Regions from separate parts of the Pseudoalteromonas apostichopi genome, predicted to be linked through region 1. Evidence: predicted binding sites of a transcription regulator. Region 1 holds the regulator's gene; each other region holds the start of a gene.

Region 1 (8,206 bases):
TAGCAGCTTGGTATGTGTTTTCAGATAACTATTTTTCATTCACTGAGGGCATTGCATTGATGGTTGCCTTTGCTGTATTCATTGGTGGCTTAGTGATCGTCTCACTGCGCGCGAAAAACCAAGATGATCCTTTTGTCAGTGAAGCATGTGAAGATGTCCCGAACGACGTGAGCACAAAATCAGCCGTATTTTGGTTAGTCATCGGCATGATTTTATTACCTATTAGCTCGCATTTTTTAGTTGGGTCGGCGGTTGATATTGCAAAATATTTTGGTTTATCTGATCTCGTTATTGGCTTAACCATCATTGCCATTGGTACCAGCTTACCTGAGCTAGCAGCCTGTATTGCTGGGGTTTTAAAAAACGAAGACGATTTAGCACTGGGTAATATCGTTGGCTCAAATATCTTCAATTTACTCGCTGTATTACCACTTGCGGGCATTATCAACCCTTCAATTATTGACCCTTCTGCGGCAAACCGCGATGCACTTATTATGATTGCAGCAACCGTTGTATTGATGGCCATGTCATTGAACTTTAAAGGTGCTCGTCGTATCAATAGAGTAGAAGGTGGCTTCTTGTTAGTCGCATTTATTGCATATCAGGGCTATATTTTTAGCCAAATAGGATAATCAATGACACAACAAAGCTTTATCGCGCAAGGTAAGCGCGTACTCGAAATTGAAGCACAAGCCTTACAAGAAATTGAGCAATATATAAATCAAGATTTCGATAAGGCTTGTCAATTAATGTTCCAGTGTACAGGCCGTATCATTGTTATCGGTATGGGCAAGTCAGGCCACGTTGGTAATAAAATTGCGGCGACCCTTGCAAGTACTGGTACACCCGCATTTTTTGTTCACCCTGGTGAAGCAAGCCACGGTGATTTAGGCATGATCACTCATGATGATGTAGTGATGTGTATTTCTAACTCTGGTGAGACCAGCGAAGTACTAAGCATAATTCCTGTTATTAAGCGCATTGGCGCAAAGATGATTTCACTAACAGGCAATCCAGATTCAACCATGGCAAAGCTATCTGATGTCCATGTTTGCATTAAAGTAAGTAAAGAAGCATGCCCGTTAGGCCTAGCACCAACTGCTAGTACAACAGCAACATTAGTTATGGGCGATGCAATAGCCGTTGCGTTACTTGAAACGCGTGGTTTTACAGCTGACGATTTTGCACTTTCGCATCCTGGTGGCAGTCTAGGTAAACGTTTATTACTAACATTAGATGATGTTATGCACGCAGGCGATGCCACCCCAATCGTTAACGAAACGCAAAGCATTAAAGATGCGTTAATTGAAATGTCAGCCAAGGGCCTTGGTATGACTGCGGTAATAGGTGCAGACAAAAAGTTAGCCGGATTATTCACCGATGGTGATTTACGCCGTATTTTAGAGCAGCGCATTGATATCCATAGTACTGCTATTAGTCAAGTGATGACTCGTTCATGTACTACTGCGCGCCCTGACATGCTTGCAGCTGAGGCATTGAACATTATGGAACGTAAACGTATCAATGGTTTAATTGTGGTAGATCATAGTAATACGCCTATTGGTGCCCTTAATATGCAAGACCTATTAAAAGCAGGAGTTCTTTAAGCAATGACATTCGCCGAGCTTTACCAGCCTCTTAGCCCTGATGTGAGTCAGCGCGCACAAAAAGTAAAATTGCTAATCTGCGATATTGATGGTGTTTTTTCTGATGGCCGAATTTATTTAGGCAATGATGGCGAAGAACTTAAAGCATTCAATACAAAAGATGGCTTTGGTATTAAAGCGCTCATAAATAGTGGTTTTGAAGTGGCAGTCATTACTGGCCGCCATTCACAAATAGTTCAGCAGCGAATGACTAGCCTAACAGTTCAGCACATTTATCAGGGACAAGAAGATAAGCTAATTGCTTATCAAGAGTTAAAGGATAAACTGGGGCTAACTGATGAGCAAATTGCCTATATTGGTGATGATGGTCCAGACTTACCAGTAATGGAAAAAGTAGGGTTTGCTGTTGCTGTTAACGACGCACACCCACTAATTAAAAAGCTGGCTCATTACACCACATTATTACCAGGTGGCTTTGGAGCCGTGCGTGAATTAACTGATTTACTGATGTTAGAAAACGGTAAGCCGTTAACTAGCGATGGAACCAGCGCATGAATATAGCCCGTATTTTACTGAGTGTTGTTTTTGTTTGTTGCATGGTGTGGTTGTGGTATCCGTACTTTAATCAATCAGCAGACACAATAACTAGTGAAGACGAGATCATTGCAACGCCTGATTACACTGCGGTGGCGTTAAAGCAAACTGCTTATGACGAGCAAGGAAAAATCAGTCATAAAGTAGCTGCGGCTAAAATGGAGTTGTATCAACAATTAGGGTTTACCTTTTTTGAGCAACCTGTATTTACTATTTATGGCGACCAGCAGGTTTGGCAAGTAAAAGCCAAAGAAGCCACTTTATACGAAAATGATCAGCTGATTTTTGAAGGGGATGTAGTTGCTAAAAACTTAACCCATAACGGTATGATCGAAGATATAAAAGCAGAAAACATTAATGTCGACATTAATAAAATGACCATGTTTTCAAAGCAACCTGTAACACTAACAGGACCGAATTTAAAGATTACCGGTAAAGGCTTAAAAGCCGATTTAAAAACCGAAATTGTTGAGTTAACTAACCATACACGAACCATATACTATGACCAATAAACTGAAGAAATTACTCCTGATCCCAAGCTTATTGATTGCGTTTTCCGGCACCGCTGCCGAGCAAACTGGCGCACAAATTAGCATTAGCTCAGATCGCCAAGTTGGTAAACTAAAAGATGGCGTTGGCATATTTGAAGGTAACGTAGAGATCGTGCATGGTAATCGTCGTATTACAGCAGAACGTCTTGAAGCACACGGCGGTGATACCGAAGGTACAGTAGAGCTAATTATTGCAACAGGCAAACCAGCTTACTTCGAAGAAAAACAAACGGATGGTTCCGTAATGAGCGCCAGTGCTGAAGAAGTTCGTTATGATGTTGCGAAACGCTTCTTAACCTTAAACGGTGAAGCTGAAGTTACCCAAGCTGGTCAAAAAGTAACAGCGAAAAGCATTACCTATGATATGGCTCAGCAGCTTATCAGTGCTGAAAAAGACGAAAACTCATCAGATCGTGTACACACTATTTTAGTACCTGTTGAAAATAAAAAAGACAATAAAGGCCAACCATGAGCACATTAAAAGCAGAGCTTTTAGCTAAGAGCTACAAAGGCCGCCAAGTGGTTAAAAATGTCGGTCTGGAAGTTGAAGCTGGCAGTATTGTTGGCTTGCTTGGCCCAAATGGTGCTGGTAAAACCACGACTTTTTACATGATTGTAGGCCTAGTTCCGAGCGACAAAGGTAAAATTAGCATCGATGATAACGATATTACCCTTTTGCCAATGCACAGCCGTGCGAGGTTGGGTATTGGTTATCTACCGCAAGAATCTTCGATTTTTCGAAAGTTAACAGTTTACCAAAACTTGATGGCTATTTTAGAGACTCGTAAAGATCTAAATAAAACCACGCGGGAAGAAACTCTAAATAGCTTATTAGATGAATTTAGCATCCAACACATCCGTGATAGTCAAGGTATGGCGCTATCTGGTGGTGAACGTCGCCGCGTTGAAATTGCTCGCGCATTAGCCGCTAATCCTAAATTTATCCTTTTAGATGAGCCTTTTGCTGGTGTTGATCCAATTTCAGTGTTAGATATAAAGAAAATTATTGAGCACCTAAAAAATCGTGGTATTGGTGTACTAATTACTGACCATAATGTTCGAGAAACCCTTGATGTTTGTGAAAAAGCCTACATTGTTTCTCATGGGGAGCTAATTGCATCAGGCACACCTGAGCACGTATTAGCTGACCAAACTGTACGCGATGTTTATCTAGGCGAGCAATTTAGGCTGTAACCATTACGCCACCGACTAGAGCATCTGCTAGACTTATAACAATGACAATAAATCGATAATAACTTAACTGTCTTTGCACAGTTATCGATAACTTAAAAAAAGGATTGTTAGGGATACATGAGGCAATCATTACAGCTGCGCATGGGCCAGCAACTTACAATGACTCCACAACTGCAACAAGCTATTCGTTTGTTGCAGCTCAGTACATTGGATCTCCAACAAGAAATTCAAGAGGCGCTAGATAGTAACCCTTTACTTGAAGTGGAAGAAGCGGATTACAACGAAGAAAGCATCGGCAAAAATGAGCAAAAAGCTGAATCTGACGATGTGCAAGTCAGCGCTTCTGCAGACGAAGCACCTAGCGAATATGAACAAGAAAGCAGTGATGCTCTAAATAAAGACACTGTAAGTGACGATTTAGCCATGGATGTTACATGGGATGAGTACATGAGTGCCGCTCCATCAACATCATCAGGGCCAATGCCAGAAGATGAATCTATTTATCAAGGTGCATCGACCGAAACCCTTCACGAATACCTTATGTGGCAATTACAGCTCACTCCCTTTAGTCCGACTGATGAAGCGATTGCTGTGGCAATTGTTGAGGCTATCGATGACTCTGGTATTTTAACGGTAAGCTGTGAAGATATCGTCGAGAGCTTTAATCAAAATAGTGATGAAGAAGAAATCGAACTTGATGAAGTCGAAGCGGTCCTAAAGAGAATTCAATTGTTTGATCCTGTCGGTATTGGGGCGCGTAGTTTACAGGAATGCCTGTGTATTCAACTTCGCCAATTCGATGCAAACACGCCATATTTAGCTGAAACTAAAATGGTTTTATCTGAGCATATCGAATTATTAGCGAGTCGCGACTATCGAACTTTGATGAAAAAGACTAAGCTTAAAGAAAATGAGCTTAAAGAAGTAATGACGCTAATTCACAGCTTAAACCCTAAGCCTGCGGATAGCATAGTACGCGAAGAGTCTGAGTACGTCATACCTGATGTATCAGTGAAAAAAGTAAAAGGTCGCTGGGTGGTTGAGTTAAACCCAGATAGTATGCCAAAGATTAGAGTGAACAGCCAATATGCGGCTATGTCTCGCTCTGTTAAATCAAGTAGCGACAGCCAATTTATTCGCTCTCACTTACAAGAAGCAAAGTGGTTTATTAAGAGCTTAGAAAGCCGTAACGATACACTATTAAAAGTGACCAACTGTATCGTTCAACAACAACAAGCTTTCTTTGAGCATGGCCCAGAAGCAATGAAGCCGATGGTGCTAAATGATGTTGCTGAAATGGTCGAAATGCATGAATCGACGATTTCACGAGTAACAACGCAAAAATATATGCATACCCCTAGGGGTATTTTTGAGTTGAAATATTTCTTCTCAAGCCATGTCAGCACTGAAAATGGTGGTGAGTGTTCTTCAACAGCAATACGCGCTTTAATCAAGAAGTTAGTCGCTGCAGAAAACTCGGCTAAACCATTGAGTGATAGCAAAATTGCAGATATATTGGCTGAGCAAGGAATTAAAGTAGCTAGACGTACAATTGCAAAATATCGTGAGTCTCTAGCAATACCTCCGTCTAATCAGCGTAAGAGTTTGATTTAGACGTTTTACATAGAAGGAAAAATGCTTATGCAACTAAATTTAACTGGTCGTCATGTAGAAATCACTGATTCATTAAGAGACTATGTAAACACCAAGTTTGCGAAACTAGAAAGGCATTTTGACCATATTAATAATGTTCATGTCATTCTAGATGTAGAAAAATTAAGCCAAAAAGCAGAAGCAACTTTACATGTAAACGGAGGCGAATTGTTCGCTTCTACAGAACATCAAGATATGTACGCAGCCATTGACTCGTTGATCGATAAGCTTGATCGCCAAGTCATTAAACACAAAGAGAAATTAGCTCGACATTAAATTATGAAACTAAGTTCACTTACTAATCAGGACTGCAGCAAAGCTGCGGTCCTTTTTAATAGCAAAAAAAGAATTCTTGAATATATCAGCGAACTGGCTCACCAGCAGCTTCCTCATTTATCTCAACAAGATATCCTAAATGCTTTACTCAACCGAGAGAAGCTAGGTAGCACCGGTATTGGCCGAGGTATTGCTATTCCACATGGCCGAATGAGTGGCGCCGATGAACCTCAGGCGTTTGTCATAGTGAGTGAATCCCCAATCAATTTTGATGCAATTGATAATCGCCCTGTTGACATTTTCGTAGCACTCATCGTACCAGATGGTGACTCTCAGCTTCATCTAAAGACCTTATCAACAATTGCTGATAGACTTAAAGATAAAGAGTTTTGTAAACAGCTGCGTAGTGCTACTACCGATCAGCAACTGTTTCAGGTTATATCAGCAGAGGCATAAATGGAATTAATCATTATCAGCGGTCGCTCAGGCTCAGGTAAATCGGTCGCTTTACGAGTACTTGAAGACTTAGGTTATTATTGCGTTGATAATATTCCAGTCAATTTACTGCCTTCGCTCGTGCGTAGCGTATCAGATAACTACGATAAAATAGCGGTCAGTATTGATGTGCGTAACCTTCCAAAAGAGCAGCAAGAATTTAATGATATTCTTGAGTACCTTCCTGGTTTCGCAAATCCAACACTTTTTTACTTAGACAGTGATGACCAAACCCTGATAAAACGCTTTTCAGAGACTCGTCGTTTACACCCATTATCCATTGATTCTTTGCCACTTGATCTGGCTATTAAACAAGAAAAAGTCTTACTCGATGTGTTGATCACTCGTGCTGATTTTATGATTGATACCACAGATCTCAGTGTTCATCAGTTAGCAGAATCAATTCGCGAAAAGATTTTGGGTAAAAAGGATAAAAAACTGATTATCACTTTTATGTCTTTCGGCTTTAAACACGGTATTCCAAAAGAAGCTGATTACGTATTTGATGCACGTTTTTTACCTAACCCACACTGGGAACCTGATTTAAAGCCGCTAACGGGTCTAGATCAACCAGTAAAAGATTACTTAGCTAGCCACAGCATAGTGCAAAAGTTCACATGGCAAATTCAAACATTTGTACAAACATGGCTACCACATTTAGAGCGTAACAACCGAAGTTACCTTACCATTGCCATTGGTTGTACTGGTGGCCAACATCGCTCTGTTTATTTAGCGCAAACAATTGGTGAGAGTTTTGCTAAAAGCCATGACAATGTAAAAATTCGCCACCGTGAACAAGACATTTAATTAGGCACTATTATAATGCGCGCTGAAGATACCTTTTTAATTCAAAACAAACTCGGCTTACATGCTCGCGCAGCCACTGTTTTAGCCCAATTAGCACTACAATTTGATGCTAAAATTACGCTTTATCAAGACGATAAAGAAGCTGAAGGTGACAGCGTATTGGCGTTAATGCTACTTGAAAGCAGTCAAGGTAAAGAAGTTAGAGTCGTTTGTGAAGGCCCTGATGCTGATGCAGCATTAACTGCAATCGGTGAATTAATCGCACAGCGCTTTCACGAGCAAGAATAGCATTTGCTAAGCCTTCAAGATTTACGGTAAACTTAATTAGGATATTTGAAATTCCCTTTAAATATCCTACTTTTATATCGCTCGCTTTTCTAAGTTGCAAAACTCTTAATAAATTTATCACAGTGCGACGATATCTCTGCAAATACACCACAAAGCAACTATGCTGTATTTGCTCAGCCTATATAAACTTTTTTCAGTTGTAAGGACGCCAATGCCAGAAGCCTTTGAACAAGATTACCCACTACAACAACTCAAACAAGTGACCAAGTCACTCAATAGTGGTCAATTTGTTCAAGTGCGCGGTATGTTAGCCAAAACGGCGCCTTGTGATACAGCCCTTTTACTTGAGTCTTCTCCCCATAAAATTCGTCGTATGCTTTGGCAGCTGGTTGATCCAGATGTGCGTGGTGATGTTCTAGAAGAACTGTCTGAAGATGTACGTCTTGGTATTATTGCGCAGATGGAACCTGAGCATATTGCTGCCGCCACCGAGGACATGGACGACGATGACTTAGGTGAGGTTTTACGTAGCCTTCCTGATACCGTATATCAAGACGTAGTTAGTGCAATGGACTCGCAAGATAGAGAAAGGGCTACTCAGGCACTTTCTTATCAAGAGCGCTCTGCCGGTGCCTTGATGAACAGCGATACGGTAACAATTCGCCCAGATGTTACTTTAGATGTAGTGCTACGCTATTTACGCCTACGAGGTGAGCTACCAGAAGGCACTGATGACTTATA
Region 2 (8,206 bases), 520 kb from region 1:
TGAGCCAGATAGCTACCCGGTGCTAAAAGCTGTGGGTTATGCGCCAATAAGTGCTCAGCCTGGCAGTAATGAATCGCAACGTACTCTACTTGCGATTAAAGCCTCAAAGCTTGAAGCTTACCGCGAGCTTGCTGAGCAAGTTTACGGGCAAAGAATTTCCGCAGGCACTACAGTGCAAAACAGCATTGCTCATAATGATCAATTACAAAGCCAAGTACAAGGTGTGATCAAAGGTGCACAGGTTATTAAAACCTATGCAGTAGGGGACACCTACGCAACTGAATTACAGCTTGATATGAAGCGAGTGCACGATTTATACATCGGCGAAGTAAAACCGCGCCAAGTGAAAAAAGTAACATATTATTAGGTGCAACTTAGTCTAGTTGTAACCTATTGGCTTGCCGCATAAGTCCAGCAAATTCTGCAAGCATAAAAAAACGCGATAACTTAGTTATCGCGCTTTTTTAATGAAATAGTATTTAGGCTTTCAAGTTGTGAACGATTTTCTTATCGCCTTGAATAACACTGCCGCCTTGGTCGTAGGTCATCGATGATGGCGCACCGATTATAATATCCTTAAGTTGTTTAACACTCAGCTGTGCTTGATGGGCTGCATGGGCATTAACATCGTTTTTCTTTTTGCAGCTTGATAGTAAAGTGTTAACTTGCTTGATAAGTGAACTCACTTCGTCATCTTGCGAATCATTGTGCGCAACAAGCTTTTGAACTTCTTTATCAATTGTTTGGATTTGTTGTAACAGAGAGATTTTTTGTTGGGCAATACTCTTTAATCCATCGCCACGTTTTGCAGCAATGGCTGTCAATTCATCATCTAACAGCGCAGCAATAGACTCTAAGCACGAAACTTGTTGTGTTAGTTTACTGGCAATTAAATGATTATGATCAGCCATAGACATCAAACTCGAATGCAGCAATGTTCTTTGCTAACTTCTCAGCATCAATTTGGTATTTACCTTCGCTGATTGCTTTTTTCAGCTCAGCTACTTTATTGCTGTCAAAGCCAGATGAATGCTCAGCTTTTTCTTGCAAAGACTTAAGCTGTTTAGCTTGAGGTGTTAAGCTCACAGAATCTGCACTTGCTTTAGGTGCGGCTGACTTTGCAGCAGCTGCATTAGCATTATCTTTTTGTAAATCAAGCTTCTTTTGCTTGGTATTTGTCAACACAGAAGGCTGTTGTTGACCATTATTGACATTGCTTACCATAATTTTGACCTATACATTACCCAACATATGCCTTTATATCGGCGGGCACAGCGGATACTTTAGCATAAATATAAAAAATTAAATATTTACTTGTACAGACTCGACCCCATCCACACGTGCATTTAATACTTTACCTGATTTTTTGTTTTTTACACGTACTAATTCGTCTAACGTGCCATCTTCTAAAGCAATCCCAGTGGTCTTAATTCTTAAACCGCGTAATGAGGCATAAATAGTGACATTATCGCCTTTGCAAACCATACACACCTGACGCATTACAATAGGGCTGCCATCACGCAAGTTACGTTTGCTACGGCTGCCAATAAGTATAGACTCATCTTGTACGTATTGCGTTCTAACAAACTGCTTTGGTTTCATTTCAACACGTAAATGCTCTGGACGAATGACTTCACCACGAGCAAGGTTGGTTGTTACAACAACCACAGGTTCGAGCTCAATTATGCGGACATGGACGTATTGGGTCCAACTATTTAGGTCTTGGCACTTAAGTTGTACTGTTACCTGCCGATTAAAAGGAGGTTCTGTTGGTAACTCTTTGTTTATTGGCGACTCACAAAACCTCTCTGGAATGCGACCATCTAATGGTAAAGCACTTATTTGTGGTTTGGTGTCCAGATCAGGGAGCTGTTCGCTAACAAAATCGATAGCGATTTGTTGAAGTTGCTCGTTATTATAAACTTCTGCCTGCAGTTGTGTTGCAAACAACAGGCTAGTAAGAAAATAAAAAACACTGTATCTTCGGCTTTTTTTTAACAAACTCATATTGTTTCGACTATGCTTATGGTTGAAAACAAGGTATAAATATTTTGCGTCAAAAAACAGACGCTTCGTAACCTTATGTAGCTTTAACACAAAGAAGGCAATTATTGTTCCAGCTCTGATTGTTTATCTTTAGGAGATTGAAATGGCAGGCATTTTAGACTCAGTTAACCAGCGTACTCAGTTGGTTGGGCAAAACCGCCTTGAATTACTATTATTCAAACTCAGAGGGCGACAACGCTTTGGTATCAACGTGTTTAAAGTAAGAGAGGTTTTGCAATGCCCACCACTTACTAACATGCCAAAATCAAATGCGTATATTCGCGGCGTTGCGCACATTCGTGGCCAAACTATCTCTGTTATTGATTTATCGATGGCCGTAGGTGGTCCGGCAATTGAAAATATCAAAGACAGTTTTATCATCATTGCTGAGTACAACCGTTCTGTGCAAGGGTTCTTGGTTGGCGGAGTTGAGCGCATCGTTAATATGAACTGGGAAAAAATAATGCCACCGCCTTCAGGTGCGGGACGTTATTCATACTTAACAGCGGTCACTGAGATTGAAAATGAGTTAGTTGAGATACTTGATGTAGAAAAGATCTTAAACGAAATTTGTCCAGTTAACACTGAAGTGAGTGCTGAAGTGGTTGGTGAGGGTGAAATTCAGCGTGATTTAGGTGAGCGTATTGTCTTTATTGCTGACGATTCAGCGGTAGCTCGAAACCAAGTTAAACGTGCGCTTGAACCGTTAGGTGTACAAACTGAGTTAGCTAAAAACGGCAAAGAAGCATTATTACGTTTACGTGAGATTGCTCAGCTTGATTGTAAAAATGATATTACTGAGCGCGTTGGCTTATTGATATCTGACGTAGAGATGCCGGAAATGGATGGTTATACCTTAACCGCCGAAATTAAAGCAGATCCAAAATTATCACCTCTTCATGTGATCTTGCATACCTCTTTAAGTGGGGTATTTAACCAGGCAATGATTGAAAAAGTAGGTGCCGATGATTTTATTGCAAAATTTAACCCAGATGAATTAGCAACAGCTGTGAAAAAGTGGGTTCATTGTGATTAATTATTTATAGGTGGTATTACTTTGGAAAATAAGCATTTACAACAAAGCGAATACGATCAATTCCGCTCTTTCTTAGAACAACAATGTGGCATCGTGCTTGGTGATAACAAACTTTACTTAGTAAAAAGTCGCCTAGCGCCGCTTATGGCACGTTTTAATGTCGAGTCTTTATCACAGTTGGTAAGTAAAACCTTAAGTCCTCATGAGAGGCAGCTTCGTGCCGCTGTGGTTGATGCGATGACCACCAATGAGACGCTTTGGTTTCGAGACCAATACCCATTTGAGCTATTGAAAACGAAGCTATTCCCTGAACTTAAAGATGTTCGTCGACCATTGAAAATATGGTCAGCGGCAAGTTCATCAGGGCAGGAGCCATACTCTATTGCCATGTCGGTCGCTGAGTTTCAGGCTAAAAACCCTGGCGTATTAAAGATGGGAGCGCAAATAATTGGCACAGACATTTCTAATACCATGCTTGATATGTGTAAGAACGCTGAGTACGACTCGTTAGCCCTTGCTCGTGGTTTGTCGATGGAACGACGTCAGAAGTTCTTTAAGGACAGCGGTAATGGAATGGCTCAGGTTGTTGAACCTATTCGCAAAATGGTGAGCTTTAGACATTTAAACTTACTAGATTCATACGCCTTAATGGGCAAGTTTGACATTATATTTTGTCGTAATGTGTTAATTTACTTCTCACCAGAAGTAAAAGCTAAAATCATTTCGCAATTTGCTCAAGCTTTAAACCCTAAAGGTTATCTATTTTTAGGTGCATCTGAATCAATGGCGGGCCTTAGTGACAGCTTTGATATGGTTCGTTGTAACCCTGGTATTATCTATCAAAAAAAGTAAACTCTCCTTAGCAACCTAGTCCTTAGGTTGCTAAATTTATCTATTTTTCAGTCTGTTATACAAATAAAGCTTACTCCTTATTTTTGGCTTATCTTTTGCATTGTTCACTGCAGAGTCAATTTTTTGGAGATGGTTATGGCTATCAGTTTTGATAAAGCATTTGGAGTTCATCCGCATGCGATGTTGATCCGTTCACAACGCGCTGAGTTATTAGCGACAAATATCGCTAATGCTGATACGCCGGGCTATAAAGCGAAAGACATCGATTTTGCCTCGGCATTAAAAGCGGCAAAAAGCAACCAGCAAGGTGGCAATAGTATGGTAAGAACCGATGCTAAACATATTGCCGGAGGCAGTCGTTTTGTTGGTAATGCAGAAATGTTTCGTACGCCAAATCAAGCAGATACAGGTGATGGCAACTCAGTTGATATACAAGTGGAACGAAACTTGTATGTACAGAACTCATTAGAGTATCAGGCAAGCCTGCAATTTATGAGTAGTAAAATTAAAGGCTTTAAAAAAGCCCTCGGTAGTCAAGGAGCTTAATCATGAGTTTGTATAATGTTTTTGATATTTCAGCAACCGGTATGAGCGCGCAAAATGTCCGCTTAAATACTACTGCAAGTAATATCTCGAATGCGAATTCGATTAGTTCTAGCCAAGATCAGACGTATCGAGCGCGCCATCCTGTTTTTGCTGCAGAGTTGACTAAAGCGTCAGCATCACAAAGCAATCCTCAGGGCTCTTCTGTTGGCGTTAAAGTACTAGGCATTGTAGAGAGTGATAAGCCTCTGCAAATTGAATATAACCCAAACCATCCAAGTGCTGATGAAAATGGTTACATCTATAAGCCTAACGTTAATGTTGTAGAAGAAATGGCAAATATGATTTCTGCCTCTCGCTCTTACCAAACAAATGTGCAAGTTGCTGATGCAGCTAAGCAAATGTTAAGTAAAACACTGTTGCTTGGGCAGCGGTAACCGAGGATAAGTTATGAGTAACGACATCAGCAGTGCGTCATCCACGTATTTAGATAATTTACGTTGGCAAGACAATCAAAATAAAACAGAAGAGAAAGATGATACTTTAACGCAAGAAGACTTCTTCTCACTTTTAACACAACAGTTGTCGTTTCAAGACCCAAGCAAGCCAGCTGATAATGATCAAATGATTGCGCAGATGACGAACTTCACTATGGCTGAGGGTATTTCAAACTTAAACGAGAAGTTTGAATCACTGACTGCTTCAATGACATCAAATTCTGCGTTACAGGCTTCTACCCTTGTTGGTAAGCAAGCATTACTTGAGTCTGACACGATTGATTTTGATGGTGAAAATCTCGCTAAAGGGTCGGTAGTTGCAGAAACTGCCGTTGAGTCTCTAACGTTAAGAATAACAGATTCATCGGGCCAGTTAGTGCGCACAATTGAATTAGGTTCGCAGTCAGCGGGTGCACTTCGTTTTGAATGGGATGGTAAAGATAACGATGGCAATGTACTACCTGAAGGTGAGTATGACATTAGTGCTGAAGGCTTCGTAAATGGAGACTACAGCAGTATGCCAATGGCGACCTTTAAGAATATTGAAAGTGTCAATATTAATGGCGCCAGCGGCATTATCGTAAATACAAAAGAGGGTGCGGTTAGGCTAACTGATATAGCTGAAATCGCATAAGTAAAAAAGGTTTGGGTTAGCTTAGGCTAAGAGATAGGTTAGAGGTGAGTTATGAGCTTCAATATTGCATTAACAGGCTTAGCAGCCGCGCAAAAAGATTTAGACGTTACAGCAAATAACATTGCTAACGTTAATACCACGGGCTTTAAGGAGTCTCGTGCAGAGTTCGCTGATGTGTACGCATCATCAGTATTTAGTTCTGGTAAAACAAAAAATGGTGACGGTGTAAGAACAACAATGGTGGCACAACAATTCCATCAAGGTTCATTATCTTTCACAAATAACTCGCTCGATTTAGCGATTACTGGCGAAGGTTATTTCGCAATGGCGAATGACTTAGGCGCGCAAGACTTTACATATACTCGTGCTGGTGCGTTCAAACTTAATAAAGACAATTTTATTGTGGATGCTAGCGGAAACTACTTACAAGGTTTCCCTGTTGATGAAGCAACGGGTGATACAACTTCTGTTAGTTTAAGCACATCTTCTGCGCTACAAATTCCTGATGCATCAGGTTCTCCACGCGCTACGACCAATGTTTATTCGTCGTTTAACTTAGATTCGCGTGCATTAACGCCAGCAGTTACACCATTTGACCCAGAGACAAGTGCATCGTACAACAGTTCAACATCAACAACGGTGTATGATTCTTTAGGTGAGCCACACATTTTACAGTTCTTCTTTGTTAAAACTGACGCAGCAGTGACTGGTAATGACAATGAATGGCAAGTGTTTGCAACACTTGATGAAAAGCCGTTTGCTGCTAATGGTACTGAGCAAACTGCGTCGCCATATACACCTATTTCAACTTTTCAGTTTGACTCAAGTGGTTTACCTCAAAGCACTGATGGGACTCCAAATACTGATGCTACGTTTAATCCATTAACAATACCTTCAGGCGGTATATCTGGTTTATTATCTAACGGTGCGAGTTTCCCTGATGATGTAAACATCAATTGGCGCGATGAAGCTGGTACAACGAATAAAATACCGACTCAATATGCAAGTAACTTTGAAGTGAAAGCGCTAGAGCAAGATGGTGCGACTGTAGGTCGTCTATCAGGTATTGATATTGGTACAGATGGTAAAATCGTTGCTTCTTACAGTAATGGTGATACTTCATTCTTAGGCCAAGTGGCAATGGTGCGCTTTTCTAATTCACAAGGTTTACAGCAAGTGGGTAACACGGCATGGAAGAAAAGCTTAACCTCTGGTGAGCCAATTGCCGGTGAACCAGGTTCAGGTACATTAGGTTCAATTAACTCATCAGCTCTTGAGCAGTCAAACGTCAACTTAACAAGTGAACTTGTTGATTTGATCAGTGCTCAACGTAACTTCCAAGCAAATTCACGTGCATTAGAAGTTAACTCAACACTACAACAAAACATCCTACAGATCCGTTAATCTAAACGGCTCTGAGCTTAATCCGACACGAAGGCTGCTCCCTCTATTGGCAGCCTTTTTTCATTTTTACCATCCTATTTATGCGTCAATTTTACTTTGGCACTTTTATTGCATTTCTTTAGTTATCGTATTTTTAGTGAGTCAATGTTATGGACAAAATGGTCTACATTGCCATGTCGGGTGCAAAGCAAAGTTTGCGAGGTCTTGAACTCAAGGCGAACAATCTTGCTAATGCTAACACCACTGGCTTTAAAGCTGATTTTGCACAAGCTCGCTCTATGCAAGCCTTCGGTGAAGGTCTGCCATCTAGGGTGTTTGCAATGCAAGAACGCCCTGGATCTAATATGGAATCGGGTGGCTTTGTTGAAACTGGCCGCGAGCTTGATATCGCGATGAGTGACCGTGGTTGGTTGAGTGTACAAGATGCATCAGGCAATGAGGCGTACACCAAAACTGGCACATTAAACATTACTCCAGATGGCGCGTTGATCACTAGCCACGGCCGTCAAGTAATTGGCGAAGGTGGTCCAATTATTTTGCCGTTACCTATCGAGAAAGTTGAGTTTAGTGAAGATGGCGCTATTCAGGTTCGCCCACAAGGTGCGCCTGCTAACTTTTTAGAAGTAGTTGATCGGCTGAAAGTGATTGAGGCTGATAACACTCAGCTTGAAAAAGGTAATGACGGATTATTCCGACCAAAAGAAGATATGTTGGTAAATGATCTATGTGGTTTTTGTGATATTTCACCGAACGTGAAAGTACTGTCGGGAACGCTTGAGATGTCGAATGTAAACCCAGTGCATGAAATGGTCGACATGATCAGCAATCAACGCCAATTTGAATTACAAGTTAAATTGATGAAAACAGCCGAAGAGCTCGATGAGCGTCAAGATCAGCTGTTACGCATTGTTTAAGATGACTGAGAGGGTAGAGTTATGAATCCTGCATTATGGATCAGTAAAACCGGGCTTGACGCCCAGCAAACCGATATTTCGGTGATCTCAAATAATCTCGCGAATGCCAGCACGGTCGGTTACAAAAAAAGCCGCGCCGTATTTGAAGATTTACTATATCAAAACATTAACCAACCAGGTGGTCGTTCGTCACAAGACACTGAAATGCCATCGGGCTTAATGCTAGGTGCCGGTGCCAAAGTGGTTGCTAACCAAAAGAACTTTTCACAAGGTAACATGC
Region 3 (8,206 bases), 1.4 Mb from region 1:
ACGTTTTTATTAGCCATGGCACACAGTATGTGACTAAATACTTACACTTAAACAAGAAAATGGTTAGAACAGGCCAAAAAGTGAAGCAAGGCCAAAAAATTGGTACCGTTGGTGCGACAGGCCGCGTAACAGGCCCACACTTACACTATGAATTCTTAGTAAACGGCGTGCATCGTAATCCGAAAACAGTCAAACTACCTAAATCAGAGCCTTTACCGCGCGATGAGCTAGCTAAGTTTAAACCAATTGCTGATAACTTCTTAGCGCAATTACAGCGTAATAGAGAGTTACAACTAGCGTTAAATAAGTAGCTAAGTAAACATAATAAAGCCGCTTCAATTGAAGCGGCTTTTTCGTTTCTGAGACAATTCAAGATAAAACGGTTATGGCGTTATCAAACTAAACTTATTGCCGACTCTATTCATACCTTAAATTAAACACGCTCATTACCGATACAATTATTATCTTAATAATACATAGATAAGCTGAATAATTAGCGAAATCATCACTAGTGGCCAAATATACTTTGCATATTTAGTTGCGCCATCAAGCCCCATTTTAGACTGATACTTTTCAAGTAGCGGTATTAGAATAACCAAGGCAACAAAAAGGCAGAGTAAGATAATAAAAATATTCATGATGGCTTCCTTACACAAGAATCATTTAACTACCTAGTCTATAGACAAAAAAAAGCGCAGTAAAATTACTGCGCCAGTCGGTTGGAAGTAAATCGACTTAGCCAACAATAGCTAACAGAATACCTGCTGCAACGGCACTTCCTAATACCCCTGCTACGTTTGGCCCCATGGCATGCATTAACAAGAAGTTATGCGGGTTGCTCTCAAGACCAACCTTATTAACCACACGTGCTGCCATTGGTACCGCTGATACACCTGCTGCGCCCACTAATGGGTTGATTGGCGATTTAGAGATCTTATTAAGCCCTTTTGCCATAAACACACCTGAAGCTGTACCTATCGCAAAGGCCAAAGCACCTAACACCAAAATACCTATTGTTTCTACGGTTAAGAACTTATCTGCCGCAAGCTTTGAGCCCACCGCTAAGCCTAAGAAAATGGTGGTAATGTTGATGATTTCGTTTTGTGCACTATTACTTAAACGATCAACCACGCCCGATTCACGCATCAAGTTACCCAAGCAAAACATACCTACCAGAGGTGTTGCAGCTGGTAAAAACAAGATGGTTAAACTCAACACCATTAACGGGAAAACAATTTTCTCTTTCTTCGATACAGTACGAAGTTGCGGCATTTGAATTTCACGCTCTTCTTGTGTTGTTAGTGCACGCATAATTGGCGGCTGAATAATTGGCACCAATGCCATGTATGAATAAGCCGCAACTGCGATTGCACCAAGTAAATCAGGCGCTAACTTAGATGCTAAGAAAATAGCTGTTGGACCATCTGCACCACCAATTATGGCAATCGCAGATGCATCTTGTAGTGTAAATTCAAAGCCAGGAATAAAGTTAAGTAGTATTGCACCAAATAGAGTAGCAAAAATACCAAACTGTGCAGCCGCACCTAACAACAACATACGAGGGTTTGCTATCAAGGCACTAAAGTCTGTAAGCGCACCAACCCCCATGAAGATCAAAAGTGGGAACACCCCAGAATCAATCCCGATGTGGTACACATAATAAAGTAACCCACCCGGCTCAGATAACCCGGCCACAGGGATATTCGTTAAAATAGCCCCAAAGCCAATAGGTAATAACAACAGTGGCTCAAAGTTACGTGCAATTGCTAAATAAAGTAACAAGCAACCAACCGCAATCATGATCAATGCCGCAAAGGTAAAATTAGCAATACCCGTGGCATGCCAGAGGTTTAAAACACCATCCATCCTCTGCCTCTCCTATGCTAGCGCGATTAGCGCATCGCCAGTGGCAACAGAGTCACCCTCAGCTACTAATACTTCTGCAATTGTACCTGAGTGTACGGCGCGAACTTCTGTTTCCATTTTCATCGCTTCCATGATAATAACCACATCACCTTCATTTACTGTTTGGCCTGGTTTCACTTTCACTTTGAAAATATTACCAGCCAACGGCGCATTGAGTGTTTCGCCTGCTGACGCTGAAGCAGACTGAGGAATTAATTCACTGTCTTTTAAAGTTACTTCTTTAAGCTCACCACCTTGTGCTACGACGACATCGTAAACTTTACCATCAACTTTAACGCTGTATTGCTCCGCTTTTACAGGGCTTGAAGAAGCAGGTTTGCTTTCAGACTTGGCAACTTCACCTGTTGGAATTGCTTCAAACGCATCTGGGTTGTTGCGGTTTTTAATAAATTTAAGGCCTATTTGTGGGAATAATGCATATGTAAGTACATCATCAATCACGTCATCAGCAAGTTCTAAACCTTGCTCTTTGGCTTCACTTAATAACTCAGCTTCAAGTTTCTCAAGCTCAGGCTCTAATTTATCTGCAGGACGACAAGTAATTGCCTCTGCGCCTTCTAGCACTCGTTCTTGCAGCTCTTTATTCATAGGTGCAGGAGTGGCACCATATTCACCTTTGAGCACGCCCGCAGTTTCTTTAGTAATGGTTTTGTAACGCTCGCCAGTTAATACGTTAAGTACCGCTTGGGTACCTACAATTTGCGAGGTTGGCGTAACCAAAGGAATAAAACCTAAGTCTTCACGAACACGTGGGATCTCAAGTAATACTTGATCAAGCTTATCAGCCGCGCCTTGTTCTTTAAGCTGGTTTTCCATGTTAGTTAACATGCCGCCAGGTACCTGAGCTAATAAGATGCGACCATCAACGCCTTTTAAGCTACCTTCAAAAGCAGCATATTTCTTACGTACATCACGGAAGTAAGCTGCAATTTCTTCTAATTGGTTTAAATCAAGGCCAGTATCTCGCTCTGTGCCTTCGACAATTGAAACTATTGTCTCCGTCGCGCTATGACCATAAGTCATACTCATTGACGAAATCGCCGTATCAAGCATATCAATACCTGCATCGATTGCTTTTTGATAAGTTGCAGTGCTTAAGCCAGTAGTAGCATGGCATTGCATCGCAATAGGAATAGACACGGTTTCTTTTAGGCCTTTGATCAACTGCTCACAATCATATGGCTTTAATAAACCTGCCATATCTTTAATACAAATCGAATGACAGCCAAGCTCTTCAAGCTGTTTTGCGAGTTTCAGCCACATATCAAGTGTATGTACAGGACTTACTGTGTATGAAATTGTACCTTGAGCGTGAGCTCCCACTTTAACAGCTGCTTTAATAGCAGTTTCAAGGTTTCGTACATCGTTCATCGCATCGAAAATACGAAATACATCAACACCATTTTTGTGTGCTCGCTCGACAAACTTTTCGACCACATCATCAGCATAATGACGGTAGCCTAAAAGGTTTTGTCCACGAAGTAACATTTGCTGCTTAGTGTTTGGCATTGCAGCCTTTAGTTCGCGAATACGTTGCCAAGGATCTTCACCTAAATAACGGATACACGAGTCAAACGTTGCACCCCCCCATGATTCAATTGACCAATAACCCGCATTGTCGAGTTTTTCGGCTATGGGTAGCATGTCGTCTAAGCGCATACGCGTTGCCAAAAGAGACTGGTGTGCGTCACGCAATACTAATTCGGTTAATTTTAATTTAGCCATGTTCGAGCTGCCCCGTTATTTTTGTTTATTTCGAAATTGAGCGATTGCAGCGCTTATTGCTGCAATATGTGCCTGAGGCACACCCTGTTGAGGTTGAATTTTTGCTGTTCGCGTAGGTTCTGCACTTGCTGGATCATCAAATCGACCCACTAGTTTTGACATTAAAGTGACTGCTGTAATCAGAATAGTCAGAAAAACAAACACGCCTACCATGCCTGTTACCATCAAACTGGCCGCAGTGGTGAGTAATCCACCTATATCCATACGACTCCCCTCGCTTACTTAAAATAAAAAGTTATTTTTGTTAAATAATTATGCACCAATAATAACAAACCAAAATCATTTGTATAGCACCATTGTAAATTGGTAAAACCAATTAATTTTAAAATAACATGCCGCACATATAATTAACACCCTACATTTCCATCATTCAAAGCCTCGATATAGATGATATAAATAGTCGATATAGCCATAAGTTATATGTTCAGCTATTAACTAAAAACCAGAAAGCGTCTAAAAACCACACACAACAAGGTGTTAGACTTTACCAACCAATAAAAAGTTAAATTGGTCTTACCAATACTGTGGCAATCTGATGTTTTCCTCATGCAACTCAATATGAAAAAATATCACTATGAATAACTTACATGCTTACTCGTAAATGTTACCAAGTGATGAACATCTACCAGCATCACAAATAAAGGTAAACCATTGAAATAAAACAAGTAAAACATCTGGCACAGAACTCGCTTCAGTTACATCGAACTTTAGAAAATTTAAATAGCCAAGGAGACCATTATGTTACGCTGGACCATTACTTTTTTAGTTATCGCGTTAATCGCAGCAGTGTTAGGTTTTGGTGGTATCGCAGGAGCCGCTGCAGGCATCGCTAAAATTATCTTTTTTATATTTTTAGTACTACTAGTTATTTCACTGGTATCTGGAGCTCTTAGAGGTAACGCCCCTAAGTAGTTATAAGCAAATAACCACTTAATTTATTTTATTTACAAGGAATTTCGTTATGAAAAATTCAACTTTGAAAGCCGCTACTATCGCTCTATTTTCAGGTCTATTCATCATGGGTTGTGAAGATAACTCGGCAGAAGATGCAGGTGAGCGTATTGATGAAGCAATTACTGATACACAAAATGCTGTTGAAGACGCATGTGAAGAAGTAAAAGAAGGTGTTAACGCAGAAGAAACTAACTGCTAATCACAACACTTTATGAAGAAAGCGGCCAAGTGTCGCTTTTTTTGTGTATGCAAGTTAGCAAGTTAGCAAGTTAGCAAGTTAGCAAGTTAGCAAGTTAGCAAGTTAGCAAGTTAGCAAGTTAGCAAGTTAGCAAGTTAGCAAGTTAGCAAGTTAGCAAGTTAGCAAGTTAGCAAGTTAGCAAGTTAGCAAGTTAGCAAGTTAGCAAGTTAGCAAGTTAGCAAGTTAGCAAGTTAGCAAGTCTAGGCTGCCTGCTGCTTGTGTCAAGGAGCTTGCTAACTTTACTCTTTCCCCCAGAAACTCGCTAATTTGTTAGGTTTCGCTCCGCTCTACCCTACGCCACGTAGGTCGTTATTTATGGCGACACGTGTTTTATCACACATACGTGACGGGCTAAAGCCCGACTTACAGCCGCATAAATTGAGAGAATCGCGCGAAATAAATTTCACGCCTACGCGGGGTAAACCCGCAGCTACCTTAAGCTCGTAACTTTACTCTTTCCCCTAGAAACTCGCTAACTTGTTGGGTTTCACTTACAACCCGTTGTGAGGGGCTCGTTTGTCGTTACACTCGCTATATGCCACTTCCCATCAACAAAGCTCACTTTTGCTACATCACTCACAGCAAAATCACCAGGTACATTCAAGCGTGTTAAGTTACTTGCTAACTGTTGTTTACAGTATGGACCTGTATCACCATGCATCACTAACACAGGCTTATTGGTGTGCTTTGCGAAGTCACTGATGGCATCACGGTATACTTTAAAAGCATCACAGTTTGAGCGCTGTGATTCACTACAAACTGGTTTACTGGTCGGGTGGTAAATATCAGCCTGAAAGCCAAACACATACGCCTTAGCATCTTGCTGAATGAGTGCTTGTTTTAACCAAATTAAATTGTACTTATCACGTTTGTCGGCTGCATCAAGTGCTGCGCTTTTGTCACTTTTTAAAATTTGCGAGCGACCATTAAAAGTACCTGGTATATGTAAGGTGCGAAACTCAATGCCATCGAATTGCCAACGAGCATTCTCTAGCATTTCAGCTTGTGTTACATAACCCTGTAACTGTTTTGCTTTTTGTCTATAAGCATCGTCGAACATTAAGCCTTTAACAAAACTTAGCCGTTCGAGCTCATCGAATTGAGGAGTTAATGTGACGCGGTCGCAATCTGTCCACTCATTATCACCTGGGGTGTAAATAAAAGGCTGCGTAGTCAGCGATGTTAATAACGCCTTATTAGTTTGCAAAAGCTTATTCGTGCAAGCAAGCGCTCCTGATTTCATGTCGCCAAGGTGCATTAAAAAGCCATGGGGTGTTGCAGCGATTGCCTTAGTAATTTTTCCGTCATTTGCGAGATTAATTTCATCAATCGGGGTGTATGGCATATCGCCCATAACTAAAAAAGTATTTGAAGTCATTGCAAGCGCTAATGACATTGAACTAACAAACATACAACTTACCCCTAAAAATACAGATACCTTAAGCTCTCATAATGACAACTAAATGAAAACCAACTGCGGCAGTTTTTTTCTATCAATGTTAAACTGCTGCCAGTCGAATAAGTGAGTCTGAGAATGACATTAAGTACAAATTACACACTAGATAAACCGTATTATTACGAATGCTTTGATGAGTCTTTACCTTATTCATCACAAGCCAAGCCTAAATACCCGCTGTTGGCATTGTTAATAACCTTAGGCTTATTAGCTTTTTATCAATTAGAGAACCATTATCTGGGCAGCTTTATGATTATGCTTGCTGTCGTTGAGTGTTTATCGTTTTATTACAAGCGCCCATGGTGGGTCGCAAGACAAATGATGAGCCGAGCATCAGGTAGCGAAGTGACCATCATCTTTGATGATGAAGGAGTGAAGGCCGAAAACCCATATAAAAGCTACCAATTAAGCTGGCAACAAATTAGTGAGATTATTGAAACTGAACGAGGTTATATTTTAAAGGCGCAGCGCGGTATGCAATATATTTCTAAACAAGCGCTAAATGATGAAATAACAGCTGAACTAAATAAAAGAGCCACTCAATGAGTGGCTCTTAAAAATATCTATCGCTGATTAAACATTGCCCGGATTTGGGTTAGATTTCTCTGCTTGGATTCGCATGTAGATTTCTTCACGATGTACTGATACATCTTTAGGTGCATTTACACCAATGCGAACTTGATTTCCTTTAACACCAAGAACAGTAACTGTTACTTCGTCACCGATCATAAGGGTTTCACCTACTCTACGAGTTAGTATTAGCATTCTCTTGCTCCCATGTTCCAAAAAATTAAAAGATTCCGCGTCAAAAACATTCTAATGAAATCTAGACTTAAAAGTAAGTAAAAACTCTAGATCTTATTCATTTTCAGTTAAAAAAACTTTGTGTAGTGCACGTACAGCCAGTTCTAAATATTTTTCATCAATTAAAACTGATATCTTTATTTCTGATGTCGACACAAGCATCACTTTGATGTTTTCTTCGCCAAGCGCATTAAAAAATAAGCTTGCCACACCAGAGTGAGATTTCATCCCTACACCTACTGCAGACACTTTGGCAACATTGCTGACCCCTTTAATAGATTCTGCGCTGATACCATCTTGGTTTTTGGTCAGAATTTCGAGTGCTTGCTCAAAATCATTCGTGTGCACAGTAAAAGCATAGTCTATTTTTTCAAAGTTATGATTAACTTGATTAATCATATCTATTTCGATGCCGAATTCTGCGAAAAGTTTCAATATTTTTGCAAGGTTTTCCGTCCCTTGGTGCACGCCATTGACGTAAATCAAACTTTCGTCACGATTAAAGGCGATACCCGACACAATGTTTGCTTGCACATCCGGTTCCTCAAAACTGATCAAGGTTCCTTGATCCGGGTTAAAACTCGATAACACTCTGAGCGGTATATTGTATTTTCCTGCGGCTTCGACACTGCGAATATGCAGAACCTTAGCCCCAAGACTGGCCATTTCAAGCATCTCTTCGAAGGTAACATGGCTCATACGTCGCGCATTTGGTTCAATACGCGGATCAGTGGTGTATACCCCATCAACATCGGTGTAAATTTGACATTCATCCGCATTGACAGCACCTGCAATCTCAACCGCAGAAGTATCTGTACCACCGCGACCGAGCGTGGTGATATTACCTTCAATATCGCGCCCCTGAAAGCCTGCAATTATGGCAATACGGTTATGCTCAAGCTCATGCTTTAGACGAGTCGCAGCAACCTCTTCAATACGCGCTTTACCAAACATATTGTCGGTGCGAATATTAACCTGATCGGCAAGTAAGCTTACCGCTGAATGACCACGTTTAATGATAGCCATTGCCAATAAAGAGACTG
Region 4 (8,206 bases), 360 kb from region 1:
GATAGCGATGAGTTAGTGATCACCAATGGTGCCCAAGAGGCGTTGGCTATTGCCCTGAAGTGCGTTGCTAAACCCGGGGATGTTATTGCTATCGAGTCGCCTTGTTATTTTGGCATTATTGAATTAATTGAGAGCTTAGGCTTGAAGGCACTGGAAATACCGCTGTGCCCCGATGAAGGAATATGGCTAGATGACTTGGTTCAAGCACTCGATGAGCATGATATAAAAGCCTGTGTGTTTTCAACCTCATTAAATAACCCAGTTGGCAGTTTTATGCCTGATGCCAAGCGTGAGCAATTAGTGGCACTTTTAGAGCAGCGCGAGGTGGTGCTCATTGAAGATGATGTTTATGGCGACCTACATTTTACAGCTAAGCGTGCCACTCCTGCACAAGCTTATTCAAAAAAGGGGTTAGTGATCACCTGTGCGTCGTTTTCAAAAACAGCCGCACCTAGTTACCGCATAGGTTGGATCATTGCAGGTAAGTTTGCTGAACAAGCAAGGCGACACAAGCGCGCGCTTAGTTGCTCTGCGCCGCTTATAAATCAGTGGACCTTGTATGAGTTTATAGCCAGTGGTGAGTACGACCGTAATATACGCTTGCTAAGACAGCGCTTGAGTACCAACAAAGAGCGTATGATTTGGTGCCTGCAGCAATATATGCCAAGTTGTGCGCGTATTAGTAACCCGCAAGGGGGCTGTGTTATCTGGGTTGATCTTGGTAGCCAATATGATGCGGTAAAACTATTTCATTTGGCACTTGAGGCAGGGATTAGTATTACCCCTGGGTTGATATTCTCAGCGGGTAAAAAGTACCGTAGTTGTTTTCGCTTAAGCTATGGTTTGCCTTGGTCTGAAAGTTTGGAACAGGCGATTAAAACGTTATCGCAACTGACCGTGCTGGCCAAAAAATAAAAAAGCGCAGAGCAAGCTCTGCGCGAAAGGACCAAGTGTTTTGGTTCAGGGATGTTAATTTCTTAACTGGTCAATTACTCTGCGTTCTGTTTAAAAGTAAATAATTGATATTCTTTTAGCTGTGGTACTAGAACCACTAATTCTTGTTCTTTATGAGCGATATCAGCAAAACTGCCACATAATGCATCTGCTCGCTCTTCTAGCTGAGCTGCTTGGGTTTCTACGCGAGCTTCGATTTGTGCGCCCATGTTTTCCATACGTTGCTCAAACTCATCCATGTCGCCACCCGAACCTAAAAGCTCAGAGCCAAGAGCCACTAAAATACTGCCCATCGATTGCATCATGGCTGACTCTACTGCTGATTCGATTTGCTCATCGAATTGATCTTCAAAGTTTTGGCCAAATTTTTCAAAGTTTTGTTGACCCATTGTGAACGCACCTTGTTGGTAGAAAGCGTTTTGCACTTCTACGCTGATATCGTCCATTAATTCTGAAATGTCACTTAGGCCATCAATGTTGAAAGCATTTGATACTTCTTCGATTGCTACGCCGGCTATTTTTACACCATCAAGTGCGATATTAGCTACTTCAGGAAGTTGGCTGCGCAAGCTGTCTGAGTAATCTGCAATTGCTTGCTGTTGTGAAGCATTAAGGGATACGCTTTGGCCATCGATATATAAAGTATGTTGGTCGATGATTTTCATGCTGCGATTATCGGCTGTGTATACTTCTAACTCACTTGGAGTGATACGCACATCATTTATAAATTCGACATCACATTGCTCACCGCTGAATGAAATATTTGTATCATTATCGTTATGAGCCATTGCGCTGGTAGCGATAAATAAAGAACTTAGTAACAATAACTTTTTCATTTTTTTCTTTCCTGTTTGAAATGACATAAAAATATAATCAAATAGGATGCCAAATATTATAAATTCATTTATTTCATTGGTTTATGGTGTTTTAGGGTTTTTATTGGAAGTGCGCGGAATAATTTTTTAACCATTTTTTAGTCAAATTAACTAAAAAATACACATGCATAAATGACTTTTATCGAAACGATAAAAAACTCTCACTTTTCAGAAATCAAATTTAGCGCTATTTATTCACAATATTGACATATGACCTATTTAGCATGGGTGTATGGCTTTATTTTGGTGGTTTTTTAGATACTAAATAACTACTGAGCTTTTTAATCTTTGCCAATTCATCGAGCAAATTTTAATCTCAAGAATTGGTCTCAAACACTTTATGGAGTGGGTTGTGGGTAAGACATTTAGTTATGACGCGCTAGATGACGATTTTGTTGAAGACGAGTACGAAATGGTCGGGCGTAATCAACACGACAAGAAAAAGCAACGCGTTAAGAAGAAGTTGGAAGACTATCTTGAACAAAAACGCTTGCGTAGAAACTTAGGCGATGACGACTTTGATGAGTACTTGAACGACTAAGCATAAATTTAAATAAAGAGGCTATTTGCCTCTTTATTGCTTTAAGGCCTTATTACTTGCTCAAAGCGGCAAGAATGTCTGATTCGAACTGCTCAGGTTTTGTAAGTGGCGCGTATCGTTTAATTGCTTTGCCGTCTTTACCAATTAAAAATTTGGTGAAGTTCCATTTTATTTTGCGGGTAATAAAACCAGGCAGCTCTGATTTTAGATATCTAAACACAGGGTGAGCATGCTCGCCATTTACGTCAACCTTACTCATCATCAAAAAGCTCACACCATAGTTAATTAAGCAGCCTTCTTTTATTTCTTTAGCATCACCAGGTTCTTGTTTACCAAATTGATTACATGGAAAGCCAATTATTACCAAGCCTTGTTCATGGTACTTATCATGAAGTACTTGTAAGCCTTCGTATTGCGGGGTGAAACCGCATTTACTCGCTGTATTTACAACAAGTACGACCTTATTTTCAAAATCAGAAAAATCGACAGTTTGGCCTTGTAGGCTGGTGGCAGAGAGTTGGTGAAATTCGCTCATAATGATAACTTTTTATTATTGTTACACTGATTCTAACTTGCTTGTCATATTTCTAAAAGAGCAAATATTAATCAGCAAATGCATTGGTTAAATGTTCTATTAGTAAACGTACACGAAACGGTAATAGATCTTTTCTTGGGTAGACTAACCAAGATGCGTTATCGCCAACCTGAAACTCTTCAAGAATGCTTACTAATTGCCCATTATTTAAAAAAGGTTCCACGATATCTAACGCTAAATGGGCAATGCCAACTCCTGCTACTGCGGCATTTAAAATAGCCTGCGGGTGGTTGCTACGCCAATTACCATCGATACGAACTTCTTTAATTTGATCGTCAATATTAAATCGCCAGCGCTTTCGCATGGTAATTAAGCAGTTATGCTCAGCAAGGTCATAAGGCGTTTTAAGAGAAGGGTGACTGGCTATGTATTCAGGGCTAGCAACGAGGGTCATGACGCGCTTACATAAAGGGCGTGCAATTAAGTTTGAGTCTTGCATCCTGCCAAAGCGAATGGCTAAATCAAAGCCTTCTTCAACTAAGTTGACATTGCGACTATTAAAGTCGAGATCGACCTCTACCTCAGGGTAGCGTTTTACAAATTCTGCGACTTTGGGGGCGATTTGGTTAGCTACAAACTCGCCCGCACCCGTTATTCTTATTAGTCCTTTTGGTTGGCACTGCTCACCTTGTAATTGATTGTTTGCATCAATTAACTCTTGGCGTATAGCTTTTAACTTAACAGCGTATTCACGCCCTGCATCAGTGAGACTAATTTTACGAGTGGTGCGCTGAAATAGCACAGAACCTAAACGATTTTCAAGTTGTTGTACTTGCCGACTGATATGTGAAGTTGATACTTCCATAGCTTTAGCTGCGTGTGTAAAACTGCCGTGCTCAACAACATATAAAAATTCCTCTAAGCCTTGCCACATTATCTTTACCCTAAGTTTTTCAGTAAATTTAAAGCAGTTTAAGTGGTTTATTATTGCATGTCTGCAAAAGTGATTATTTATTTGCTCCCTTTATCCCTGTATAAAAATAACTACAATAGTTGTGTCACTGATTAATACTCACAAATATAAGGGAGTAAGCATGTTAAATTTTAGCTTTGAGAATCCAACCAAAATTCATTTTGGTGAGCAGCAAATTAAAGAAATTCAAAACGAGATCCCAAAGAATGCCAAGGTACTTGTTACTTATGGTGGCGGCAGCATTAAGAAAAATGGCGTTTATGATCAAGTTAAAGCCGCATTGATTGAACATACTTGGTTTGAATTTGCGGGAATTGAGCCAAATCCAAGCTACCAAACATGCATGAAAGCTGTAGAGCTAGTTAAAGAGCAGCAAATTGACTATATCCTTGCTGTCGGCGGTGGCTCTGTCGTGGACGGAAGTAAATTTATTGCTGCTGCGGCTGAGTTTGCTGGCGAACCATGGGATATTTTAGCAAAAGGTGCTGAAGTGAAATCAGCAGTGGCACTGGGCGTTGTTCTAACACTGCCTGCAACAGGTTCTGAATCAAACACTTTCAGTGTGGTATCAAACTTAGATACTCAAGATAAGTTGCCGTTTGCAAGTGAGTTTGTGCGCCCTCGCTTTGCTGTCTTAGATCCCGCGGTGACATTCTCATTGCCTGAGCGTCAGGTAACTAATGGGATTGTTGATGCGTTTGTGCACACAATGGAGCAATACCTTACTTATGATGTCGGTGCCAAATTACAAGACCGCTTTGCTGAGGGAATTTTAATGACCCTTATTGAAGAAGGTCCGAAGGCATTCTCTGAGCCAGATAACTATCAAGTACGCGCGAATATTATGTGGTCAGCGACTATGGCACTTAATGGTTTGATTGGTGCTGGTGTGCCACAAGACTGGGCGACTCATATGATTGGTCATGAAATGACCGCGGTGTACGGTTTGGACCATGCACAAACATTAGCGATTGTATTACCTCGTATGATGGCTGAACAAAAAGACACCAAGCGTGGCAAGTTATTACAATATGCTGAGCGAGTATTAGGCCTTGATATCAGCGATGAAGATGCGGCTATTGATAGCGCAATTGCTGCGACAGAAGCATTTTTCCATAGTGTTAAAATGCCAACTCGTTTAAGCGACTATAAGCTCGATGAAAGTGTCGCAGATAAACTTGTCGCTCAGCTGGAACGCCACGGTATGACGGCTCTAGGTGAGCGTGAGCAAGTTACACTTGAGAAAAGCCACGCAATTTTACTTGCCAGTGTTTAACTTAAGATTATAAATAACCCCATCCCTGCTAGTGTTGTGTAGTAAATGTTATGTGTTCTATAAGCCACTATAACAGATACTACTGCAGCACTTAGGTAGGGATTTTGCCAATCTAAATTTATCCCTTCGTCATTAATAAACACAATGGGTACCCAAATCGCGGTAAGTACTGCTGGGGCGCTAAAACTTAAGAATTGCTGCATTTTCGGGCCAACTTTAAATGGTAATGCGCGGTGCAAAAATAAGTAACGTGTGAAGAAGGTGATACACGCCATCAATAAAATAGTGGTCATCATTGTGTATGCTCCTCTTTTGCTTGCCAGCGACTAATTAGGTAACCGACGGTCATGGCAATAAGCGCTGCTGTGACAAGCCAAAGTTGAAAGCCCTGACTTTTTAATAGTGTTGCAACAACACCTGCTGTGATCACAGTAGCTAGTGTCGCTAGGTTTTTTACACCAGGAATAACTAAAGCAATAAAAGTGGCAGCGATAGCAAAATCAAGCCCCAGGTGCGTTAAATCAGGTAGTAAGCTACCTGCGACGATACCAAGCAGAGTCCATATATTCCAAGCAATATAAAAGCTAAACCCGGCACTTAGCGCGTAAATCAAGCGCACTTTCGTTCTATACGCTCTGCGATGATGCGAAAAAGCAAACAATTCATCAGTAAGTACAAAGCTAACTGGAAGTCGCCAACGAAAGGGCTGGTCTATGACTTTGTGACGAATAGCTAAACCATACAAAAAGTGCCGCGAGCTAATAATGAGTGTGGTAAACAAAATTGTTAATAGCGGGGTATTTCCAGCCATTAACTCAATTGCGACGAGCTGAGCAGAACCAGCAAATACCAATAGCGACATAGCTTGTGTTTCAAAAGCACTGAAACCATTTTGAACGGCTAAAGAACCACACAAAATCCCCCAAGGTAACACCGCAAGACATAAAGGAAGCATGTCGAAAAACCCTTTTAGTAAGGCTCTTAATGTTGAATTATGCATCTTATCGCTCATGTTTGTTGTTATGGCTCAGATCAAAACAGCTGAAATAGAGGTGTGTCAAAATAACTGAAGTTTGTAATAATGTATAGCCGAACCCGTTATTGAAATTTCTGTCTGCAAGTCATTAGCGTCTTTTAAAGGGAAAGTTACAATGTCTAAAGTTAAAGTTTGGGATGGCTTTATAAGAAGCTTCCATTGGTTATTAGTTGCGGCCATCGCAACACTCTATTTTAGTGCTGAAGAAGGTATGTTGGAGCTGCATTTTGCTGCAGGCTACTTTACCTTGGCGCTTATTATCACACGTATTATTTGGGGTTTTATTGGTAGTCAAACGGCGAAGCTCTCTGCGCTCATTCATTCTCCTGTTGCTGCTATTAAGTCGTTTACAAGCAATGAGCACAAAGCGGGTCATGGTGCTGCGGGTAGTTATATGGTGATAGCCTTTTTTGCTTTACTCATCGTGCAGTTAACTTCGGGTCTAATGACCAGTGACGATATTTTAACGGATGGCCCTCTAGTAGAGCATGTTTCTTCAGATACTGTAGAGTTTGCGGGTTGGTTACATCATTTAAATTTTGATATTTTGTTGTACGCAATTGTGCTGCACGTTTTGGCGATTGTTATTTACCGTATTAAGGGTAAAAACTTAGTGAAACCTATGTTGACCGGAAATAGCGAGCAAGTCTCAATCACTGAGCCAGTTACTAAATCACCAGTGATTGCTTTTATTATCTTTGCAGTGTGTTTAGTGGTGTTATTTACGACTTGGGGTGCTGAGCCGCTCAGCTATTTACTTGGGTAAGTTGCTATAAGGCATTAAAAAGGCGCTTCTTAGCGCCTTTTTAGTTTAAATTATTACTAGACTAGTCTTTGAAAGACTTATGGCAATCTTTACAGCCTTTAGCCCATGCGCCGAATGCTTTACCAATAACTTTTTTATCGCCACTTTGTGCTGCGACAGCTAATTCATCGGCGTATTGCTGGAAAGCAACCGCTTTTTTCATAAAGGTTTCGTTGTCGCTCCAAACAGCTGCAAGCGCAGAAGTATCACCTTTATCAGAACCCGCTACAAAAGCTTCCCAAGGCATTTTTGATAGCGCTGCTGCATTGTTTGCACGCTTTTGAAAACGTTCTGCATCAAAAGGTACTTTTCCTTTTAACATATCGCCCATATCGCCAATTTGCACACGGATCATTGAAAATGCAGCCTGACGGTACTCAATTGCATCGCTTGGTTCTTCAAAAACTGAGTTTGCAGATGCACTTAACGCCATTGTCGATAGCATAGCACCTAATACTAATTGTTTTAATTTCATTCCTTTTGCCCCTTAAGGTGTCATAAAGATAAACTAACTGAGTTTGTATCTTAGCTTAGTGTATTATTCAAGTGTATTGCGGTTAATCTTAACTTAAGTTTAATTTAGGGCGTGTTTACCTTTGTGGATTAAAATTAATCATAAAAGGTCAATACGGGCTAATCATTTATATCAATATCGGCGAAGATCATACCTCGGCGCATGCTTCTCGTTGCTAAGAAAACCTCGCCTAGTAAAGATAAAAAGCCACAGATTAACAGTGCCATAGCAGCGACAAAGCAGCTTGCAATTGTCACACTCAAGTTAATTGATTGGATATGTGATAAAAATAGACACATAACCACAGCGCACACTAATAAGGCACTGAGCACGCTTAAACTAAACGCGATATGGATGCAGCGTGAGCGTTTCAACAATGCCCTTAGTTCTGTTGTTAGTGACTTATTGAAGTCTTCATCGGTACTGACATTAAGCTTACGTTCTAACTGTCTCGCTCGATCTGTAATACGCGCTAAGCGGTTAGAAAGTACCCCTAACGTTGCTGCAATACCTGTAATTAAAAAGACCGGTGCAACCGCTGTTTGAATCACTTTTGCCATGGTAAGAATGTTGATTACTTCTGAATTCATTTGACAGTACTCTACTTTATCAAAACTCAATATATCATATTCATTTACAAATATTTACAACTCGAGATTTCACAATAAAGCACTTAATAAACAATTGGTTGGGGTTT

What was found. Region 1 encodes sigma-54, which starts transcription at its own class of promoters, with help from an activator protein. Its sites were predicted from a motif close to GTTGGCACGNNNNTNGNNT; they were not measured.
Region 2: flgB (flagellar basal body rod protein FlgB) is a predicted target of sigma-54. The motif match lies at 4,017-4,035, and genes of this name have one in related genera.
Region 3: QUE86_RS03600 (DUF1328 domain-containing protein) is a predicted target of sigma-54. The motif match lies at 4,385-4,403, and genes of this name have one in related genera.
Region 4: QUE86_RS08090 (YggN family protein) is a predicted target of sigma-54. The motif match lies at 1,826-1,844, and genes of this name have one in related genera.

Annotation. Positions count from the first base shown of each region.
Region 1 covers NZ_AP028065.1:2,170,456-2,178,661, reverse strand. The annotation lists gene QUE86_RS09800 (calcium/sodium antiporter) at 1-632, shown strand, start outside; gene QUE86_RS09795 (KpsF/GutQ family sugar-phosphate isomerase) at 636-1,607, shown strand; gene kdsC (3-deoxy-manno-octulosonate-8-phosphatase KdsC) at 1,611-2,162, shown strand; gene lptC (LPS export ABC transporter periplasmic protein LptC) at 2,159-2,713, shown strand; gene lptA (lipopolysaccharide transport periplasmic protein LptA) at 2,703-3,224, shown strand; gene lptB (LPS export ABC transporter ATP-binding protein) at 3,221-3,946, shown strand; gene QUE86_RS09770 (RNA polymerase factor sigma-54) at 4,064-5,560, shown strand; gene hpf (ribosome hibernation promoting factor) at 5,588-5,875, shown strand; gene ptsN (PTS IIA-like nitrogen regulatory protein PtsN) at 5,879-6,331, shown strand; gene rapZ (RNase adapter RapZ) at 6,332-7,177, shown strand; gene QUE86_RS09750 (HPr family phosphocarrier protein) at 7,193-7,465, shown strand; gene mgtE (magnesium transporter) at 7,677-8,206, shown strand, end outside.
Region 2 covers NZ_AP028065.1:2,691,936-2,700,141, forward strand. The annotation lists gene QUE86_RS12160 (LPP20 family lipoprotein) at 1-367, shown strand, start outside; gene flgN (flagellar protein FlgN) at 480-911, opposite strand; gene flgM (flagellar biosynthesis anti-sigma factor FlgM) at 904-1,224, opposite strand; gene flgA (flagellar basal body P-ring formation chaperone FlgA) at 1,303-2,007, opposite strand; gene QUE86_RS12180 (chemotaxis protein) at 2,150-3,082, shown strand; gene QUE86_RS12185 (CheR family methyltransferase) at 3,104-3,934, shown strand; gene flgB (flagellar basal body rod protein FlgB) at 4,070-4,480, shown strand; gene flgC (flagellar basal body rod protein FlgC) at 4,483-4,914, shown strand; gene QUE86_RS12200 (flagellar hook assembly protein FlgD) at 4,928-5,608, shown strand; gene flgE (flagellar hook protein FlgE) at 5,660-7,012, shown strand; gene QUE86_RS12210 (flagellar basal body rod protein FlgF) at 7,162-7,926, shown strand; gene flgG (flagellar basal-body rod protein FlgG) at 7,948-8,206, shown strand, end outside.
Region 3 covers NZ_AP028065.1:802,766-810,971, forward strand. The annotation lists gene QUE86_RS03575 (peptidoglycan DD-metalloendopeptidase family protein) at 1-311, shown strand, start outside; gene QUE86_RS03580 (hypothetical protein) at 462-638, opposite strand; gene QUE86_RS03585 (sodium ion-translocating decarboxylase subunit beta) at 736-1,866, opposite strand; gene oadA (sodium-extruding oxaloacetate decarboxylase subunit alpha) at 1,879-3,651, opposite strand; gene QUE86_RS03595 (OadG family protein) at 3,667-3,915, opposite strand; gene QUE86_RS03600 (DUF1328 domain-containing protein) at 4,450-4,623, shown strand; gene QUE86_RS03605 (hypothetical protein) at 4,673-4,864, shown strand; gene QUE86_RS03610 (hypothetical protein) at 5,391-6,314, opposite strand; gene QUE86_RS03615 (YcxB family protein) at 6,438-6,905, shown strand; gene csrA (carbon storage regulator CsrA) at 6,933-7,124, opposite strand; gene QUE86_RS03625 (aspartate kinase) at 7,218-8,206, opposite strand, start outside.
Region 4 covers NZ_AP028065.1:1,813,273-1,821,478, forward strand. The annotation lists gene QUE86_RS08085 (aminotransferase-like domain-containing protein) at 1-915, shown strand, start outside; gene QUE86_RS08090 (YggN family protein) at 990-1,790, opposite strand; gene QUE86_RS08095 (PA3496 family putative envelope integrity protein) at 2,182-2,370, shown strand; gene QUE86_RS08100 (glutathione peroxidase) at 2,423-2,905, opposite strand; gene QUE86_RS08105 (LysR family transcriptional regulator) at 2,973-3,839, opposite strand; gene QUE86_RS08110 (iron-containing alcohol dehydrogenase) at 4,000-5,154, shown strand; gene QUE86_RS08115 (AzlD domain-containing protein) at 5,151-5,450, opposite strand; gene QUE86_RS08120 (AzlC family ABC transporter permease) at 5,447-6,154, opposite strand; gene QUE86_RS08125 (cytochrome b/b6 domain-containing protein) at 6,306-6,956, shown strand; gene QUE86_RS08130 (c-type cytochrome) at 7,018-7,470, opposite strand; gene QUE86_RS08135 (DUF2721 domain-containing protein) at 7,629-8,099, opposite strand.